DNA from 2 places in the Burkholderia aenigmatica genome. Region 1 is predicted to be linked to the other one. Evidence: predicted binding sites of a transcription regulator. Region 1 holds the regulator's gene; the other holds the start of a gene.

Region 1 (6,620 bases):
GTGGGCGGCAACTTCGCGGTCGGTATCGTCGTGTTCGTGATCCTGATGATCATCAACTTCATGGTGATCACGAAGGGCGCGGGACGGATCGCCGAAGTGTCCGCGCGCTTCACGCTCGACGCGATGCCCGGCAAGCAGATGGCGATCGACGCCGACCTGAACGCGGGCCTCATCAACGAAGAGCAGGCACGCAAGCGCCGCCAGGCCGTGTCGCAGGAAGCCGAGTTCTACGGGTCGATGGACGGCGCGTCGAAGTTCGTGCGCGGCGACGCGATCGCCGGCCTGATCATCATGGCGATCAACGTGATCGGCGGGCTGATCGTCGGGATGGTCCAGCACGACATGACGTTCGCCGCGGCCGGCACGAACTACACGCTGCTGACGATCGGCGACGGCCTCGTCGCGCAGATCCCGTCGCTCGTGATCTCGACCGCGGCCGGCGTGATCGTGTCGCGCGTCGCGACCGACGAGGACATCGGCACGCAGATCACCGGCCAGCTGTTCACGAACCCGCGCGTGCTGACCATCACGGGCGCGATCATCGTGCTGATGGGGCTGATCCCCGGCATGCCGCACTTCGCGTTCCTCGCGCTCGGCGGCGGCGCAATCTGGCTGGCCCGCACGCAGACCAAGCGCGCGGCGGCCCGCAAGGCGGCCGGCGACGTGACCGACATCGCGCCGCCCGCCGTGCTGCCGTCGGACAGCCACGAGGCGACCTGGGACGACGTGCAGCTGATCGATCCGCTCGGGCTGGAAGTCGGCTACCGGCTGATTCCGCTCGTCGACAAGAACAGCGACGGCGAGCTGCTCAAGCGCATCAAGAGCATCCGCAAGAAATTCGCGCAGGAAATCGGCTTCCTGCCGCCGGTGATCCATATTCGCGACAACCTCGAACTGCGGCCGAACGCGTACCGGATCGCGCTGAAAGGCGTCGAGATCGGCGTCGGCGAAGTGTTCCCGGGCCAGTGGCTCGCGATCAACCCCGGCCAGGTGACGGCCGCGCTGCCGGGCGCCGTCACGCAGGATCCCGCGTTCGGGCTGCCGGCCGTGTGGATCGACGTCGCGATGCGCGAACAGGCGCAGGTGTACGGCTACACGGTGGTCGACGCGAGCACGGTCGTCGCGACGCACCTGAACCATCTGGTCGTCCAGCACGCGGCCGAGCTGCTCGGCCGCCAGGAAGTGCAGGCGCTCGTCGAGCGCACCGGCAAGGACGCGCCGTCGCTCGTCGAGGACCTCGTGCCGAAGACGATCTCGCTGACGACGCTGCAGAAAGTGCTGCAGAACCTGCTCGAGGAAGGCGTGCCGATCCGCGACATGCGCACGATCCTCGAGGCCGTGTCCGAACACGCAGGCCGCGGCGACGCGTTCGAGATCACGGCCGCGGTGCGGCTCGCGCTCGGCCGCGCGATCACGCAGCAGTGGTATCCGGGCGCGGGCGAGATGCAGGTGATGGGCCTCGATTCGAATCTCGAGCGCGTGCTGTCGCAGGCGCTCGCCACCGGCGCGAACCCGGGCCTCGAGCCCGGCCTCGCGCACAACCTTCTGACCGGCACGCAACAGGCGATGCTGCGTCAACAGAATCTCGGGCTGCCGCCCGTGCTGCTCGTGCAGCACGCGCTGCGCGCGATGCTCGCGCGCTTCCTGCGCCGCAGCCTGCCGCAATTGAAAGTGCTGTCGTATGCCGAAGTGCCGGACACACGCACGATCAAAGTCGTTAACGTCATCGGGGGTTCCGCTTGAACATTCGCAAATTCACCGGCGCAACGAGCCGCGACGCCCTTCGTCTCGTGCGCGAGGCACTCGGCGCCGACGCGGTCGTGCTGTCGAACCGCACGCTCGATGACGGCAGCGTCGAAATCGTGGCACTCGCCGATTCGGACCTGGCCGCGGTGACGCCGCCGGCCGCGGCGCGGCCGCGCCTTGCCACCTCGCGCGCGCTGGAATCCGTGCCGGCCGCCGCGGTGCCGGGCATCGTGTCGCGCCCGGGCGCGGCGCTGGCCCGCCCGGCCGTCAATCCGTATGCAGCGGGCGAAGGCGGGCTGCCGGACGTGTTCTCGTCGGTGTTCGGCGCCAGCGCCGATGCGGACGAGGCGGCAGCCGCACAAGCTTCGGCGATCGATGTGGACGTGTCGGGTGGCGACCCGCAGGCCGGTACGCCGGCGGCGGCCACACCGTCTTCCGCCGCCCCCGTTTCCAGCGCGCCGGCCGCGGCTTCCGAACCCGCGCCGTGGCTGGTCGAGCACGCGAAGCGCCTGACGCAGCAGCGCGACGCGCTGATGGCGCGTGCGCAGGCGACGCCCGCCGCGCCGCAAGCGAGCGCGCCTGCCCCGCAGGCCGCCGCGAGCGCGACGCCGCCTGAATGGGCACGCGACATCGTGCGCGACGCCGAACGCCGGATGCCGGCCCCCGCCCCCCGCGCGCCCGATACGAACACGAGCGCGGCGCATGCCGCGAAGGCGGCCGAGCGCACGCGCCTGTCCGCCGACGCGGCCGCCGTGGTGGCCGATGCGGTGAAGTCGCGCATCGAGCGGATCGTCAACGATACGGTGATGCAGGAGCTCGGCGAACTGCGCGGGATGATGGAAGAGCAGTTCGACAGCCTGATGTGGCACGACCGCCAGCGTCGCAGCGCCGTGCATGGCGCGCTGACGAAGCACCTGTTCGCGGCTGGTTTCTCCGCGCAGCTCGTGCGGATGCTGGTCGACAACCTGCCGGCCGGCGACGACGCGCAGACCTTCGAACAGGCCGCCGAATGGGCGCAGTCGGTGCTCGCGGCGAACCTGCCGGTGCTCGACAGCGAGGACGCGCTGATGGAGCGCGGCGGCGTGTTTGCGCTGATGGGGCCGACGGGCGTCGGCAAGACCACCACCACCGCGAAGCTGGCCGCGCGCTGCGTGATGCGCTTCGGCGCGAGCAAGGTCGCGCTGCTGACCACCGACAGCTACCGGATCGGCGGCCACGAGCAGCTGCGCATCTTCGGCAAGATCCTCGGCGTGCCGGTGCACGCGGTGAAGGATGCCGGCGACCTCGCGCTCGCGCTGTCCGAGCTGCGCAACAAGCACATCGTGCTGATCGACACGATCGGCATGAGCCAGCGCGACCGCGCGGTTTCCGACCAGATCGCGATGCTGCACGGCGCGAACGCCCCGGTGCAGCGCCTGCTGCTGCTCAACGCGACGAGCCATGGCGACACGCTCAACGAAGTCGTGCAGGCGTACCGCAGCGCGGGCGAGCATCCGGACCTGGCCGGCTGCATCCTGACGAAGCTCGACGAGGCGACCCACCTCGGCGGCGTGCTCGACACCGTGATCCGCTACAAGCTGCCGGTCCACTACGTGTCGACCGGCCAGAAGGTGCCGGAGAACCTGTACGTCGCATCGACCCGCTTCCTGCTGAAGAGCGCGTTCTGCGTACCGCGCGACGGCTCGCCCTTCGTGCCGCAAGACGAGGACATGCCGACGCTGCTTTCCGCATTGACCGCACGTTCCACCGCCGAGCTGCACGAGGTGCGATTTGGATAAACGAATCATCGATCAGGCCGAAGGGCTGCGGCGCCTGCTGGCCGGGCGCGCGTCGCGCATCGTCGCGGTGACGGGCGGGCCGGCGGGGGTCGGCTGCACGTCCACCGTCGTGAACCTGGCGGCGGCGCTCGCGTCGCTCGGCAAGGACGTGCTCGTCGTCGACGAGCGCGCCGACGTGCAATCGGCCAGCGCGACGCTGGCGGGCGCGTGGCTGCGCGACGGCGAGCGCACGCGGGTGGCGGCCGGCTTCGGCCTGTGCGCCGCCGCGCGGCTCGCGCGCACCGGCTATACCGACGCGCAGCTCAGCGATTTCATCGACGGCCCGGCCGACATCGTCCTCGTCGACGCGCAGCTCGGCGCTGACGGCGCGTTCTCGGCGCTGGCGCGCGAAGCGCACGACGTGCTGGTCGTCACGCGGGTCGCCGCGCAGGCGATCACCGAGGCGTACGCGTGCATGAAGCGGCTGCATTTCGCGCATGCGTTCGCGCAGTTCCGCGTGCTGACCAATCACGTCGGCAGCCATGCGGACGCGAAGGTCGCGTTCGACAACCTCGCGGGCGTCGCGAGCCGCTACCTGACCGTGTCGATCGCCGACGCGGGCTGCGTGAGCGCCGATCCGCTCGTCGAGCATGCGCGCGAACTGACGCGGGCCGTGGTCGATGCGTTCCCGTCGTCGGCTGCCGCGCGCGACTACCGGCAGATTGCCGCCGACCTGCTGTACTGGCCGATGCGCCCGCGTTCGGGTGCGGGCCGCGCCGTGCACGCGGGCGGCAAGCCGTCGTATGAGGCGGGCGCGGCACACGCCGCGTGAGCGCCACCGGAAGGAGAGAGCCATGATGTACAACGCTCAAGGAAAGATGTCCCAGGCCGACGTGCTCGCGCAATATGCGCCGCTCGTGCGACGCCTCGGGCTGCAGCTCGTCGCGAAGATGCCGGCGAGCGTCGACCTCGACGACCTGATCCAGGCCGGCATGATCGGCCTGATGGACGCGGCCGGCCGCTACAAGGAAGACCAGGGCGCGCAGTTCGAGACCTACGCGACCCAGCGCATCCGCGGCGCGATGCTCGACGAGCTGCGCAGCAACGACTGGCTGCCGCGCAGCCTGCGCAAGACGTCGCGCGAGGTCGAGCACGCGGTGCACCAGGTCGAGCAGCATCTCGGCCGCTCGGCGAGCGAGACCGAGATCGCGCAGCACCTGAACATGCCGCTCGACGAATACCAGGGGATGCTGCAGGACCTGCACGGCAGCCAGCTGATCTATTACGAGGATTTCGACCGCGCGGCCGACGACGAGCCGTTCCTCGACCGCTACCGCGTCGATCACGCCGATCCGCTGTCGGCGCTGCTCGACGAACACCTGCGCGAAGCGCTCGTCGAGGCGATCGAGCGGCTGCCGGAGCGCGAGAAGCTGCTGATGTCGCTGTACTACGAACGGGGTCTGAATCTGCGCGAGATCGGCGCGGTGCTCGAAGTGAGCGAATCGCGCGTGTGCCAGCTGCACAGCCAGGCCGTCGCGCGCCTGCGCGCGCGGCTGCGCGAACAGGCGTGGGTCGGCGCGGAGTCCTGACCCTTTCCTGACGGCCGCGCGCGCCGACGCCGCGCGCTTGGGCCGGGTGAGTGCCGTGTGTGCGGCGCTTGCGCATTCCGCGCGCCGATTTGCTACAATCCCCTCCGTTTTCCGAGGAGCGTTGCGACGGGCCATTCCGGCTCGCCAGGCTCGGAAGGCTTCACCAAGCAGCCGTGCGGCGCATGCGCGCCGGCTCCGCTTCCTGAACGGCGCTCACGTCACCAATCTAGAAACTTTTTAGAAAGGAGGGCGTGATGAACGCCATTATCGATTCCAAAGCTTCCAACGATTACGTCGTCGCCGACATGGCGCTGGCCGGCTGGGGCCGCAAGGAACTGAACATTGCCGAGACCGAAATGCCGGGCCTCGTGCAGATCCGCGACGAATACAAGGCGCAGCAGCCGCTGAAGGGCGCGCGCATTGCCGGTTCGCTGCACATGACGATCCAGACGGGCGTGCTGATCGAGACGCTGAAGGCGCTCGGCGCGGACGTCCGCTGGGCCTCGTGCAACATCTTCTCGACGCAGGACCACGCAGCGGCCGCGATCGTCGAATCCGGCACGCCGGTGTTCGCGTTCAAGGGCGAGTCGCTCGACGAATACTGGGAGTTCTCGCACCGCATCTTCGAATGGCCGAACGGCGAATTCGCGAACATGATCCTGGACGACGGCGGCGATGCAACGCTGCTGCTGATCCTCGGCGCGAAGGCCGAGAAGGACCGTTCGGTGATCGCGAAGCCGACCAACGAGGAAGAAGTCGCGCTGTACAAGTCGATCGCGACGCACCTCGACGCGGACCCGACCTGGTACTCGACGCGCCTCGCGCACATCAAGGGCGTGACCGAAGAAACCACGACCGGCGTGCACCGCCTGTACCAGATGGAAAAGGACGGCCGCCTGCCGTTCCCGGCGTTCAACGTGAACGATTCGGTCACGAAGTCGAAGTTCGACAACCTGTACGGCTGCCGTGAATCGCTGGTCGACGGTATCAAGCGCGCGACCGACGTGATGATCGCGGGCAAGGTCGCGGTCGTCGCGGGCTACGGCGACGTGGGCAAGGGCTGCGCGCAATCGCTGCGCGGCCTCGGCGCTACCGTGTGGGTCACCGAAATCGACCCGATCTGCGCGCTGCAGGCGGCGATGGAAGGCTACCGCGTCGTGACGATGGAATACGCGGCCGACAAGGCCGACATCTTCGTGACGGCGACCGGCAACTTCCACGTGATCGGCCACGATCACATGAAGGCGATGCGCCACAACGCGATCGTCTGCAACATCGGTCACTTCGACTCGGAAATCGACGTCGCGTCGACCCGCCAGTACCAGTGGGAAAACATCAAGCCGCAGGTCGACCACATCATCTTCCCGGACGGCAAGCGCGTGATCCTGCTGGCGGAAGGCCGCCTCGTGAACCTCGGCTGCGCGACCGGTCACCCGTCGTTCGTGATGTCGAACTCGTTCGCGAACCAGACGCTCGCGCAGATCGAGCTGTTCGTGCGCGGCGCCGAGTACGAGAACAAGGTGTACGT
Region 2 (6,620 bases), 420 kb from region 1:
ATCGTCGAACGCGCGGTGCCGAACGCGATCGCGCAGATGAACGGTGTGCTGCAGCTGCAACTGAACGACATGGACTACGGCACCGCGCAGCGGATCGTGTCCGCGGTCAATTCGAGCTTCGGCCCGGGCACTGCCACGGCGCTCGACGGCCGCACGATCCAGCTGGCCGCACCGGCCGATTCGGCGCAGCAGGTCGCGTTCATGGCGCGGCTGCAGAACCTCGACGTCAGCCCGGACAAGGCCGCGGCGAAGGTGATCCTGAACGCGCGCACCGGCTCGATCGTGATGAACCAGATGGTCACGCTGCAGAGCTGCGCGGTCGCGCACGGCAACCTGTCGGTCGTCGTCAACACGCAGCCGGTCGTGTCGCAGCCGGGGCCGTTCTCGAACGGGCAGACGGTGGTGGCGCAGCAGTCGCAGATCCAGCTGAAGCAGGACAACGGCGCGCTGAAGATGGTGACGGCCGGCGCGAATCTCGCCGACGTCGTGAAGGCGCTGAACACGCTCGGCGCGACGCCTGCGGACCTGATGTCGATCCTGCAGGCGATGAAGGCCGCCGGCGCGCTGCGCGCCGACCTGGAGATCATCTAAATGGCAGCCTCTCTCCCGAACGCGAACGACCTCACGCAGCGCTTTGCGCTCGACGTGCAGGGTTTCGACGCGCTGCGCGCGCAGGCCAAGCAGTCGCCGCAGGCCGGCGCGAAGGCGGTCGCCGGCCAGTTCGACGCGATGTTCACGCAGATGATGCTCAAGAGCATGCGCGACGCGTCGCCCGACGGCGGGCTGTTCGATTCGCACACGTCGAAGCTGTACACGTCGATGCTCGACCAGCAGCTCGCGCAGCAGATGTCGACGCGCGGGATCGGCGTCGCCGACGCGCTGATGAAGCAGCTGATGCGCAACGCGGGGCAGGGCGCGGGCAGCGACACGGCGGCTGACGTCGGCGCGGGCGCGATGGGCGCGGCCGGCCTCGGCGCGTCCGGCAACGAAGGCGGCCTCGCCGCGATGAACGCGATGGCGAAGGCCTACGCGAACGCGGCGAACAACGGCGGGCTCGCCGGTACGCGCGGCTATTCGGCCGGCAGCGCGCTGACGCCGCCGCTGAAAGGCGCGAGCGGCGTGCAGGACGCCGACGCGTTCGTCGACCGGCTCGCGGGCCCCGCGCAGGCGGCCAGCGCATCGACCGGCATCCCGGCGCGCTTCATCGTCGGCCAGGCGGCGCTCGAATCGGGCTGGGGCAAGCGCGAGATCCGCGCGACCGATGGCTCGACGAGCTACAACGTGTTCGGCATCAAGGCGACCAAGGGCTGGACCGGCCGCACGGTGTCGGCGCTGACGACGGAATACGTGAACGGCACGCCGCGCCGCGTGGTCGCGAAATTCCGCGCGTACGATTCGTACGAGCATGCGATGACCGATTACGCGAACCTGCTGAAGAACAACCCGCGCTACTCGGGCGTGCTGAGCGCGAGCCGCAGCGTCGAAGGCTTCGCGCACGGGATGCAGAAGGCCGGTTACGCGACCGACCCGAACTACGCGAAGAAGCTGATTTCGATCATGCAGCAGATCGGCTGACGCACCCGTCGGCGATTGCCGGTTGTACCCTCTGGACCGCGCCCGGCAGCCCGCCGCGCGCGGTTTCAACGTTTGCGCGAAAAAAATCCGCAATTCGATCTAAACTTTCGGTCAGCACTGCCGCTAAGTGTGAGAGACCTGCGACCGGGCCCCCGTTCTGGCCCGGTTTTATTGCGCACCGGTTGCCCGGGCGCCCATGACAAGAAAGACCGGCTAGCCATGAATATCGAAACGTCGACGGACCCCAGCCTGGATGCAGGCCACTCCGGGCCCGACTATGCCCGCCGCAATCCGCTGGAAATCGGCGTGCAGCTGCGCAACCTCGTCAACCGCGGCGATTTCCTGACCGTCCAGTATCCGGGCGGCCAGCTTGTCACGCGCCTGCTCGAGGTGGATGTCGGTGAGCGGACGTTTACGTTCGACTGGGGTGCGCTGTCGGAGCAGAACGCCGGCATCCTCGGCGCGTCGCACTGCACGTTCGCGGCCGCGCCGGAGGGCGTGCGCGTCGAATTCTCCACGGGCACGCCGCGCGAGACGCGCTACGAGGGGCTGCCCGCGTTCGTCGCCGATTTCCCCGACGTGCTGATGTGCATCCAGCGCCGCGAATATTTCCGCGTCGACGCGCCGATCGTCGATCCGTTCCTGTGCCGCGGCAAGCTGCCGGACGGCGAGAGTTTCCTGTTCGAGGTGCATAACCTGTCGCTCGGCGGCGTGGGGCTGCGCACGGCCGACGAACGCGTCGAGGCGCTCGAGGTCGGCACGCAGCTGCCCGACGTCGAGCTCGAACTGACCGGCCACGGCAAGCTGTCGCTCGACCTGCAGCTCGTGTCGCAGCGTTCGACGCAGATGCCGAACGGGTCGCGGCGCTACCAGCTCGGCTTTCGCTACCTGTCGCTGCCGGGCAGCGCGGAGAACACGCTGCAGCGGCTGATTACGCAGCTCGAGATGAAGCGCCGCTCGCTCGCGCGGGCCTGACGCGCAAGCAGTGGCCGGCCCCGCCCGGGGCCGCCCGCGCAGCGTTGGCGGCACCGTTGGCCGCCCGCTGCGAGCGGCGACGCGCGCTCGCGCGTCGCGCACGCATTTTTTCCTCAATTTTTTCGATCCGCGGCCGTTATACCGGGAGTCACGCAACCCGGCGGCCGCAGCGCGGCCGGCTCATCAGGATCGCGCATGTCCAACACACTCATGAACCTCGGCGTCAGCGGCCTGAATGCCGCGCTCTGGGGCCTCACGACGACCGGCCAGAACATCAGCAACGCGGCGACGCCGGGCTATTCGGTCGAACGCCCCGTCTATGCCGAGGCGAGCGGCCAGTACACGAGCAGCGGCTACCTGCCGCAGGGCGTGAACACCGCCACCGTGCAGCGGCAGTACAGCCAGTACCTGAGCGACCAGCTGAACGGCGCGCAGACGCAGGGCGGTGCGCTATCGACGTGGTATTCGCTCGTCACGCAGCTGAACAACTACGTCGGCAGCCCGACGGCCGGCATCTCGACCGCGATCACGAACTACTTCACCGGGCTGCAGAACGTCGCGAACAGCGCGTCCGACTCGTCGGTGCGGCAGACCGCGATGAGCAATGCGCAGACGCTCGCGAACCAGATCACGGCGGCCGGCCAGCAGTACGACGCGCTGCGCCAGAGCGTGAACACGCAGCTGACGAGCACCGTGACGCAGATCAACGCGTACACCGCGCAGATCGCGCAACTGAACCAGCAGATCTCGGCCGCGAGCAGCCAGGGCCAGCCGCCGAACCAGCTGATGGACCAGCGCGACCTCGCGGTGTCGAACCTGTCGAACCTCGCGGGCGTGCAGGTCGCGCGCAACGGCGACGGCTACAGCGTGTTTCTCGCGGGCGGCACGCCGCTCGTCGTCGCGGACAAGAGCTACCAGCTCGCGACCGTTACGTCGCCGTCCGATCCGAGCGAGCTGACCGTCGTGTCGCAGGGCATCGCCGGCGCGAACCCGCAGGGCCCGAACCAGTACCTGTCCGACGCGTCGCTGTCGGGCGGCACGCTCGGCGGCCTGCTCTCGTTCCGCAGCCAGACGCTCGATCCGGCCGAAGCCCAGCTTGGCGCGATCGCGACCAGCTTCGCCGCGCAGGTCAACGCGCAGAACGCGCTCGGCCTCGACCTGTCGGGCAACGTCGGCGGCAACCTGTTCACGACCGGCACGCCGATCACGTACGCGAACCAGGGCAATACCGGCAACGCGGCGCTGTCCGTGTCGTTCGCGAACGCGTCGCAGCCGACCACCGGCGACTACACGCTGTCGTTCGACGGCAAGAACTACACGCTGACCGATCGCGCGAGCGGCACGGTGGTCGACCAGAAGCAGGGGCCGATGCCGGTTTCGCTCGGTGGACTGAATTTCTCGACCACTGCCGGCACGCAGATGCAGCCGGGCGACAAGTTCACCGTGCAGCCGACGCGCGGCGCGCTGAACGGCTTCGGCCTCGCGACGTCGAACGGCTCCGCGATCGCGGCGGCGGCGCCGTTCGTGCCGTCGGCCACCGCGACGAACACGGGCACCGGCACGATCGGCGCGCTGTCGGTCACGAGCGCGACCGCCGCGGCCAACCCGCACAACTACACGATCACGATGGGCGGCACGACCGCCAGCCCGACCTACACGGTCACCGACAACTCCGTCACGCCGCCGAGCACCGGCACGCCGCAGGCGTACCAGGCCGGCTCGCCGATCACGCTGACGGCCGGCGTCACGGTGACGGTGTCGGGCACGCCCACGGCCGGCGACACGTTCACGGTCGCGCCGAACACGGGCGGCACCAACGACGGCAGCAACGCGCTCGCGCTGTCGAAGCTCGTCAACGCGAAATCGTTCGGCAACGGCTCGACCACGCTGACGGGCGCGTACGCGAACTACGTGAACGGCATCGGCAACACGACGAGCCAGCTGAAGTCGTCGAGCGCCGCGCAGACCGCGCTGGTCGGCCAGATCACGTCCGCGCAGCAGTCGGTGTCGGGCGTGAACCAGAACGAGGAAGCGGCCAACCTGATGCAGTACCAGCAGCTTTACCAGGCGAACGCGAAGGTGATCCAGACGGCGGCGACGCTGTTCCAGACCGTGCTCGGCCTGTTCAACTGATTTCGGGGATCGAAGCGATGCGGATTTCCACCACCCAGTTCTACCAGATGAACGTCGCTCAGATGAGCGACCAGCAGGCGCAGCTGTCGCAGCTGTACCAGCAGATCTCGAGCGGCGTGAGCCTGTCGACGCCGGCCGACAACCCGCTCGGCGCCGCGCAGGCGGTGCAGCTGTCGATGACGTCGGCGACGCTGTCGCAGTATTCGTCGAACCAGAACGTCGCGCTGTCGTCGCTGCAGAAGGAAGACCAGACGCTCTTCAGCGTCAACGACCTGCTGAACACCATTCACTCGGTCGTGATACATGCCGGCGACGGCTCGCTGGCCGACAGCGACCGAGCGGCGCTGTCGACCCAGCTGCAGGGCTATCGCGACCAGTTGCTGACGCTCGCGAACTCGACGGACGGCGCGGGCAACTACCTGTTCGCGGGCTTCCAGTCGACCACGGCGCCGTTCTCGAACGCACCGGGCGGCGGCGTGAACTACAGCGGCGACACGGGTTCGCGGCAGGTGCAGATCGCCGACACGCGCGCGATCTCGCAGGGCGACAGCGGCGCCAGCGTGTTCCTGTCGGTGCCGATGCTCGGCAGCCAGCCGGTGCCGGTCGCCGGTGCGAACAACACGGGCACGGGTACGATCGGCGCGGTGTCGATCACGAGCCCGTCGGCCGCGACCAACACGCACCAGTTCACGATCACGTTCGGCGGCACGGCTGCCGCGCCGACCTATACGGTCACCGACAACTCCGTCGTACCGCCGACCCCGGGCGCCGCGCAGCCGTATACGGCCGATTCGGCCATCGCGCTCGGCAACGGCCTGTCAGTGCCCGTGTCGGGCACGCCTGCGCCGGGCGACACGTTCACGGTCACGCCCGCGCCGAAAGCCGGCACCGACGTGTTCGCGGCGCTCGATTCGATGATCACCGCGCTGAAGACGCCGATCAGCAACAACACGGCTGCCGCGACCGCGCTCGCGAACACGATGACCACCGGCACGACGAAGCTGAACAACATGATGACGAACGTCCTCACCGTGCAGGCGTCGGTCGGCGGACGCGAGCAGGAAATCAAGGCGATGCAGGCGGTGAACCAGACCAACACGCTGCAGATCACCAGCAACCTGTCCGACCTGACGAGCACCAACATGGTGTCGACGATCAGCCAGTTCCTGCAGATGCAGAACGCGCTGACGGGCTCGCAGAAGGCGTACGCGCAGCTGCAGAACCTGTCGCTGTTCCAGTACATCAATCCCTGATGCACGACGCGCCAGCCGCGATGTGAGCGCCCGCTTACATCGCGGCCGGTGTGGACTGCCGCCCGCGCGTCTTCGCGCGCGGATGGGCGCTTCACCGGGCCGCACGTTCGTGCCCCGTTTCGCGCGCACGGCCAGCCGTGCTTGGCGCTTGCCGGCCCGCGCATCAGTGCGCTTGCCAGCCCCATTTCCGCTCCGTAAACTCGCGCCAGATTCCAGACCGGCGCATCTTCTGCAGCCGGCGACCGACCGACAGGAGCCCTTTTCCCCATGTCCGATTCCTACTTCCCGCGCTGGCGGGTGCAATCGACCGGCGCGGCATCGCGCGTGGTCGGCCCCGACGAGCGCCTCGCGTGGCCGCAGATGGTCGCGATGGGCGTGCAGCACGTCGTCGCGATGTTCGGCTCGACGGTGCTCGCGCCGCTGCTGATGGGCTTCGACCCGAACCTGTGCATCTTCATGTCGGGCATCGGCACGCTGCTGTTCTTCGTGCTGGTCGGCGGCCGCGTGCCGAGCTACCTCGGCTCGAGCTTCGCGTTCATCGGCCTGGTGATCGCGGTGACCGGCTACGGCGGCAGCGGCCCGAACCCGAACATCCCGGTCGCGCTCGGCGGGATCATCGCGTGCGGCGTCGTGTACGTCGCGCTCGGCCTGCTGGTGCAGGCGATCGGCACGCGCTGGATCGAG

The links. Region 1 encodes FliA, which starts transcription of late flagellar genes. Its sites were predicted from a motif close to CTAAAGTTTNNNNNNNNNNNGCCGNTA; they were not measured.
Region 2: flgK (flagellar hook-associated protein FlgK) is a predicted target of FliA. The motif match lies at 2,663-2,689, and genes of this name have one in related genera.

The regions. Positions count from the first base shown of each region.
Region 1 is NZ_CP184468.1:229,910-236,529, forward strand. Features, by position in the region: gene flhA (flagellar biosynthesis protein FlhA) at 1-1,743, shown strand, start outside; gene flhF (flagellar biosynthesis protein FlhF) at 1,740-3,524, shown strand; gene ACN8ZM_RS01050 (AAA family ATPase) at 3,517-4,335, shown strand; gene ACN8ZM_RS01055 (RNA polymerase sigma factor FliA) at 4,358-5,092, shown strand; S-adenosyl-L-homocysteine riboswitch at 5,200-5,314, shown strand; gene ahcY (adenosylhomocysteinase) at 5,347-6,620, shown strand, end outside.
Region 2 is NZ_CP184468.1:3,455,557-3,462,176, reverse strand. Features, by position in the region: gene ACN8ZM_RS16205 (flagellar basal body P-ring protein FlgI) at 1-591, shown strand, start outside; gene flgJ (flagellar assembly peptidoglycan hydrolase FlgJ) at 592-1,575, shown strand; gene ACN8ZM_RS16195 (flagellar brake protein) at 1,795-2,550, shown strand; gene flgK (flagellar hook-associated protein FlgK) at 2,746-4,683, shown strand; gene flgL (flagellar hook-associated protein FlgL) at 4,701-5,936, shown strand; gene ACN8ZM_RS16180 (solute carrier family 23 protein) at 6,204-6,620, shown strand, end outside.